2 regions of the Actinomyces lilanjuaniae genome follow, and region 2 is predicted to be linked to the other one. Evidence: riboswitches for the same ligand, from Rfam matches in the RefSeq annotation. Region 2 holds a riboswitch; the other holds the start of a gene.
The links. A riboswitch is a leader RNA that binds a small molecule or an ion and turns the genes downstream of it on or off. The one in region 2 is predicted to bind S-adenosylmethionine.
Positions count from the first base shown of each region.

Region 1 (3,398 bases), 470 kb from region 2:
AGCCACGACCAACGAGGTCACCCGGAGGACAGAGAACATGAGAATCTCCTTGTCATCTTAATGACGTGACACGAGCGCCAACCGCCCTGCCACGGTAACACCGCAATATCATTACCTCCGGCAGCCCCGCCGGACCACTCCGGTGCCGCCTCCGTGACGCGAAGACAGCCTGCGCTCATACGCTCATATATGTCTCGCCCCCACGGTCCTCCCTACACTACGACCTGGCTCTACCCGCCCACCAGCCCCCTCCCTACCAGACCCCTACCAGACAGAGGGACGCCGGTCCCCGCCGGGAGTGGCGTTGAGGTAGGCCAGGTCCACCTCGTGCTGGGTCTCCCGGTCGGGCTCCTGCCCCCGGAAGATCCCTCCCAGACGCAGGTGGGAGACCACGTCCAGCGCGGGCCGGGTCCGGTTGAATGTGTAGAGGTGCACCCCGGGGGCACCTCCGTCGAGCACCTGGGTGGCCAGGCGCAGGGTGGCGTCGATCCCCGCCGCCACAGCCTGGGCGCCCTCGGCCCGCCGTAGGGTGGCACTCAGGTCGGCCGGGACCTGCACACCGGTCAGCGACTCCAGGCGGGTCAGGCGGCGCAGGTCTGTCAGAGGGATGATGCCGGGAAGGACAGGCATGACCACCCCGCTGTAGGAAGCGGCACGCGACAGCGACAGGTAGTCCTGCGCGTCGTAGAAGACCTGGGTCATGGCCAGGTCGGCACCCGCCTCCTGCTTGGCGGCCAGGACCTCCACCTCAGCCTCCAGGTCCTCGCAGGCAGGGTAGGCAGCCACGGCCACCTGCAGGTGCCGGGCGCCGTCACCGAAGTACTCGTCCTCGACCTCGCGGATCACGCGCACCAGGTCGCTGGCGTAGCGCAGCTCACCGGGGACGTCGCTCGCCCTGGTCCCGCGCGGCGGGTCGCCCCGCAGCGCCAGGAAGCGGCGCACCCCCAGGCCCAGGAAGAGGCGCACAATCTCCACCACGTCGCGCCTGCGGTAGCCGATACAGGTCAGGTGGGCCATGAGCGGCACCCGGCTGGTGGCCAGCACGTGGGTGATGACGTCCTCAGCCGGGTTGTGCTCCCGCACCGCACGCACCCCGGGGCCGCCGTCAGGGTCGGGCGCGAAGGTCGGCCGGTAGGTGACTGAGACGAAGTCGGGGAGCACCCCCAGCAGCCGGTCCAGCGCTCCCCACGTCTGCGAGGCATGGACACCGGGGCGGGGAGGGAAGAGCTCCAGGGACAGCGAGGGCAGCCCCGCCGGGGCCAGCGCGGCACCAGCGGCACCCGGGGACGCAGCCCGCTGGGGCGCGACAGGCCCCGCTGCAGGCAGGGGCGGCCCGGTCACGGGAACCAGGTCTGCGTCGTACTGGTCCACTCGGTCCACTCGGTCCATGGTGCGGCCCTCCATCGGTCCTGGCGGAAGCACCCGGAGGGGGTTGCTGCGGCGTCACGGAGCCAGGTCTCTCAGCCACTCTAGATGGAACAGCCCAAGGGTAGACGAACCCCAGGACCACGGGCACAGCTACAGGCTCACGCTGGAAGCGCAATTCCCCTGGGCGCCCTCCGCGACCTGGTGACCCGCGCCAACTTCTAGCCTAAGCTTGTACGCATGAGCATGGTGCGTATCGACACCCCGCGCGGTGTCACCCTGGTGGGCTCCTTCGTCCGCCCCGACGGCACCCCGCCGCAGGACGGCGAGAGCGGCACGGGCGTGCCGACCCGCCGGGAGGGCGTGGTGCTGCTGGCCCACGACTTCCTCGCGGACCGGCACGGAGAGCAGGGGCGCCTGGACCTGGTCTCGGCCAGCTACCAGAAGGCGGGCATGGCCACCCTCAGCATCGACTTCTCCGGACTGGGCGAGTCCGACGACGACGTCATCACCCTGGCCAACGAGGCCGAGGACCTCAGGGCGGTGTCCGGCTGGCTGGCCGAGCGCGGCTACACCCGCCAGGCCATCCACGCCAACGGCTTCGGCGCGACCGCCGCTCTCCTGGCCCGGCCCGAGCAGGTACGCACCGCCGTCCTGGTAGGGGCCGTGGTCGGCCCCCAGTCAGTCCTGTGGGAGCAGGTCTTCTCCCCCCACCAGCTCGACGAGCTCGCCCGCCACGGCCTGACCCGGCTGGTGGACGACAACCCGAACCCGCGCCAGTGGAACGTGCTGAGCAAGGAGACCCTCGCCGACTTCTCCATGCAGGAGCCCCACACCACCATGGCGGAGGTTCCGTGGCCGGTCCTTATGATCTACGGGGCGCTGACCCACGAGATGCCCGATACCGCGGCAGACGCCCAGAAGGGCTTCCCGCTCCTGAAGGACGGCAGCCAGCTGGTGCAGGTACGCAAGGACCACCCGCAGGAGGCCCAGGCGGAGGTGGCTCGGCTGGGTACTGAATGGGTGACACGACACCTGCGCTGAGCCGCACCCAGGTGAGCGGATACGGTCACCCTGCGGACCCCGGGTGGCCCTGGCTCCCGCCCTGTCAGCCCCGCCCTGTCATCGTCGTCTCGGCCTTACCCGTGTCTAGGCCTTGCCCAGACGGACCACCACTGCCCGGTGGTCCGTCTGGGGCAGCGTGAGGACCTCGCCTGACTGCCCCACCCAGGCGGAGGCGTCCACGAGGACGTGGTCAATGGTTGCCCCCAGGAGCCTGGTCCCGGTGTGGGTGGGCCAGGTCGCCAGGCCACCGACACCCGCCTGCTCCCCCGCGCTCGCGCAGGCGTGCAGGTCACGCAGCAGGGCGTGGTCGCGGGTGGCGTTGAAGTCACCGACCATGACCAGCCCCTCGGGCGGGTCCTGGCACAGGCCAGCCACCGTGGTCAGCGAGGACCTCCACTCCCCCATGAGCCCCGGCACCGGCGGGTAGGTGTGCACCCCGGTGATGACAGGCCCTGACCCGTCCACGGGCTCCAGCACGACCATTCCGCGCCCCGCACCCGCCACCCCCTCCGTCTGCCGGTAGCCCCCCAGGCGCTCGGAGACGAGGACCGTCGTAGCGCGCACCGGGTCGATGCCGTGATGCGCCCCGGAGTCGTCGTCGGCACCGTCGCCGTCCTCGTCGTTCCACCCGTAGGGCGGGCTGACTGCGGTGTAGACCGTCAGCTCCCCAGCCGCGCCCCGCAGCAGCCCTGCCAGCTCCTCGCCGTAGGCGGCTGTCGTCTCCGGCAGGACGACGACGTCGGCCTGCACGGCCCGGGCGGTCTCGGCCACGGCCTGGACGGGCGCGTCCTCCCTCTCGGTGTTAAGGGACATGACGGTGAAAGCAGCCTTGTCCGAGGGGGTGTCCGAGGAGGTATCAGAGGTTTCAAGAGGTCCCAGGGACATGCCGCGCCCTAGGAGGACGCCACCGTGGGCGAGGGCGACGAGGACAAGGACCAGCCCGAGGGCACCGGTGCGCAGTCCGGCAC
Region 1 is NZ_CP032514.1:317,209-320,606, reverse strand. It holds gene D5R93_RS01435 (hypothetical protein) at 1-39, opposite strand, end outside; gene D5R93_RS01430 (methylenetetrahydrofolate reductase) at 265-1,389, opposite strand; SAM riboswitch class I at 1,398-1,480, opposite strand; gene D5R93_RS01425 (alpha/beta hydrolase family protein) at 1,606-2,409, shown strand; gene D5R93_RS01420 (endonuclease/exonuclease/phosphatase family protein) at 2,515-3,398, opposite strand, start outside.
Region 1: another riboswitch for S-adenosylmethionine. It lies ahead of D5R93_RS01430 (methylenetetrahydrofolate reductase); the one in region 2 lies ahead of D5R93_RS12340 (methionine ABC transporter ATP-binding protein).

Region 2 (3,398 bases):
GCCACGCGACGCCGGGCAGAGACAGGAGAAACGGAAGACATGTGAGAGGTCCTTTCAGATACGAGCCGTGGGTCCCAGGCCAGCAGGGCGCTGGCCACGGCAGTTGCAGGGGGTCAGGTAGGCAGTCGCCAGCACAGGCCGACTGCCGCCGAGGCCAGGCGTCGTACCGGGGGTGCCGGGCAGCCGCTGCCGTGGATAAGACCAGTCATCCCCCAGCAGCTGCCAGGACCGAGGCGGCTCGCCGTTCCTCCGGCTGGTGGTTGCCTCAGCGGTGGTCCACCAGCCGGCTGAGCATGTCGCCAGCCAGCTGGATGACAGCGACGATCAGCAGGATCAGGACGACGGAGACGACCATGACATCAGACATGCTGCGGTTGTAGCCGTACTGGATGGCGAGGTCCCCAGGCCCCCGCCCCGATGGTGCCCGCCATGGCGGTGTAGCCCAGGAGGGCGATCAGGGTCACCGTGGCCGACTGGATGAGAGTGGGCAGCGCCTCCCGGACTAGCACCCCCCAGGTGATCTGGGTCCCGGAGGCCCCCATCATAAGAGCCGCCTCGACCTTGCCGTGGTCCACGTTGTTGACCGCCGTCTCCACTAGTCGCGCGTAGAAGGGAATCGCCCCGATGGTCAGCGGGACGCAGACGGCCTGCCAGCCCAGGGAGGTGCCCACAATCAGCCGCGTCAAGGAGGCGATCGCGACCATGAGGATGATGAAGGGCATGGAGCGCCCGACGTTGACCACGAAGGAGAGGACCTCGTAGAGAGGACGATTGCGGTGCTGTCCACGCGTGCCCGTGGTCACCAGCGCCAGTCCCAGGAGCAGCCCCAGGACGACTGTCAGGAAGCCCGAGACAAAGGTCATCTGCATCGTCTCGGTGACGGCGCTCAGGAGCCTGCGCTCGAACACCGGGTTGTTCTGCCACGTCTGGTCCTCACTGCTGGCTGCCAGAAGCACAGGGGCCGCACCCAGAGCCGCCTGCGTGGAGCCGTGCGCGGCAGCAGAGACACTCATAAGAAGACTCACGCTCGTACCTCCGCAGTGATACCGGCCTGGCGCAGCGCGGTGACGCAGCGCGATGCCTGGGTAGCAGGAACAGTCACGGCTAGACGGCCGATCTGGGCTGCCCCGACCGTCTCGAAGACCCCGGAGGCGATGTCCCCGCCCAGCTCGGCCACCATCGACATCAGGGCAACAGCGGCCGGCTCACCAGGGTGTGCCGTGACACAGACGTCAAGGACGGCATCCCCCTGGGACCGAGCAGCCTCAGGGACCGCCGGGAGGGGGACCACCTCACGGGAGAGCCGGGAGGAGGTGTCGAGCACGACGTCCTCCAGGCGGCCGCCCTCCACGACCCGGCCTGCCTCCAGCAGGCTCACCGCGTCACAGACCTGGCGGACCACGCTCATCTCGTGGGTGATGATAATGACGGTCAGCCCCAGGGCGTCACGCACGTCCCTGATAAGGTCCAGGATGGAGCGCGTGGTCTCCGGGTCCAGGGCAGAGGTGGGCTCATCGCACAGGAGGACGGAGGGGTCGTCGGCCAGCGCCCGGGCGATACCGACACGCTGCTTCTGACCGCCGGAGAGCTGTGCCGGGTAGGAGGCACCCCGGTCAGCCAGTCCCACGAGCTCAAGCATGCGCTCGACGGTCTGGCGGCGCTGGCCCCTGGGCACGCCCGCCAGGGCCAGGGGGTAGGCAATGTTCTGCGCCGTGGTGCGCTGGTCCAGGAGGTTGGCGTGCTGGAAGACCATCCCGATACGACGGCGGGCCTCACGCAGCTGACGCGCGGACAGGGATGTCATGTCCTGCCCGGCCACACGGATGCGCCCCTGGGTGGGACGCTCCAGGGAGGTCAGGCAGCGCACCAGCGTGGACTTGCCCGCCCCGGAGGTCCCGACGATGCCGTGGATGGTCCCGGGGGCGACGTCAAGGCTCAGCCCGTCCAGGGCACGCACCTGCGCTCCTCCACGTAGTCGGTAGACCTTGCGGACGTCCTTCAGCGAGATCATGGGGTCGGGCGACGCCGGGGCGTCCTCCTCGGGAGCCGGTGTGCTCACCGCTGGTCCGCTCACTGCTACCTCCATCGGTCCTGGCGGAAGCACCCGCACCGCGACGGGGGTTGCTGCAACGTCAACGAGCCAGGTCTCTCGGCTGCTCTGGATGGTCGGCTACACGTTACGCATCCGGGACCCCGCAAGCAAGCTGACACCCTCACGCCATGGCCGAGCCACGGGGCACAAGCTCGCCCACAACTATGCTGACACCCGCCCCAGGAGGCCTCCGCGCGTCGAGGACTGTGCTTGGATCACACTATGAGTCCCGCACCGTCCTCACCCTCGTCTGCCTCCGGCCCCCTCGCCGAGAGCCTCACACCTGACATCCTGGGAGACCCGTGGGTGGCCCGGCACCTCCCCGTGCGGGAGTCACCCCGGAAGGCGCCCGGCGCCCACCACGCCGTCCTGGTCCATCAGCACCAGGCCGGGCGGGCAGGCGTGCCACGACACGCCAAGGCCGTGCTCTACATCCACGGCCACAGCGACTACTTCTTCCAGACCCACCTAGCCCAGGCCTACCTGGAGACGGGCTACGAGTTCTACGCCCTCGAGCTGCGCTCCTGCGCCCGGGCCGGGATCGGGCACCCACGCCCCCACAGCGTGCGCGACCTCCGCGTCCACGACGAGGAGATCGCCAAGGCGCTGCACGTCATCCGCACCGAGCACGGGCACGCAACCGTGGTCCTCAACGGGCACTCCACCGGTGGCCTGCAGGCAGTCATCTGGGCGGCCGACCACCCGGCCACGGTGCAGGCAGTAGTCCTCAACTCACCCTGGCTGGACCTACAGGCCTCCGCGTTCATGCGCTCCTACGGAACCGCCTTCGTGGATCTCCTGTCCCGTCACGACCCCGACCGAGTCATCCCCGACCCCCGCAACCCGAGGCGGGGAGCCGGCGTCCCCGACGTCTACGTACGCTCCCTGCACCAGCACTGGGAGGGTGAGTGGGACTGGGACCTGGCCCTCAAGCCGGCGGTGTCCCTCCCGGCGCGCGCCGGCTTCCTGACAGCGGTCCGCCGCCTGCACCGCGAGGTGCACCACGGCCTGGGCATCCAGGAGCCTGTCCTGCTGTGCTGCTCGACGACCACGGGGCCGGTATCACCGACGGTCCAGGAGGCCCAGCGCAGCGACGTGGTGCTGTCAGTGGAGCAGATGCTGGCACGCGCACCCCTCCTGGGACCGGACGTGACGGTCTGTCAGGTCCCCGAGGGGGTCCACGACCTGTCGCTGTCCCGGCCCGCCGCCCGAGCCCAGTACCTGGCCTCGGTCACCCAGTGGCTGCGGGCCCGGCTGGGCTGAGCGCCCGGCAGCCTCACATCCAGGGCCGCAGCCGCACGGCCAG
Region 2 is NZ_CP032514.1:2,875,331-2,878,728, forward strand. It holds gene D5R93_RS12330 (MetQ/NlpA family ABC transporter substrate-binding protein) at 1-41, opposite strand, end outside; partial or broken gene D5R93_RS12335 (methionine ABC transporter permease) at 266-1,013, opposite strand; gene D5R93_RS12340 (methionine ABC transporter ATP-binding protein) at 1,022-2,086, opposite strand; SAM riboswitch class I at 2,080-2,169, opposite strand; gene D5R93_RS12345 (alpha/beta hydrolase) at 2,315-3,355, shown strand; gene D5R93_RS12350 (arsenate reductase/protein-tyrosine-phosphatase family protein) at 3,369-3,398, opposite strand, start outside.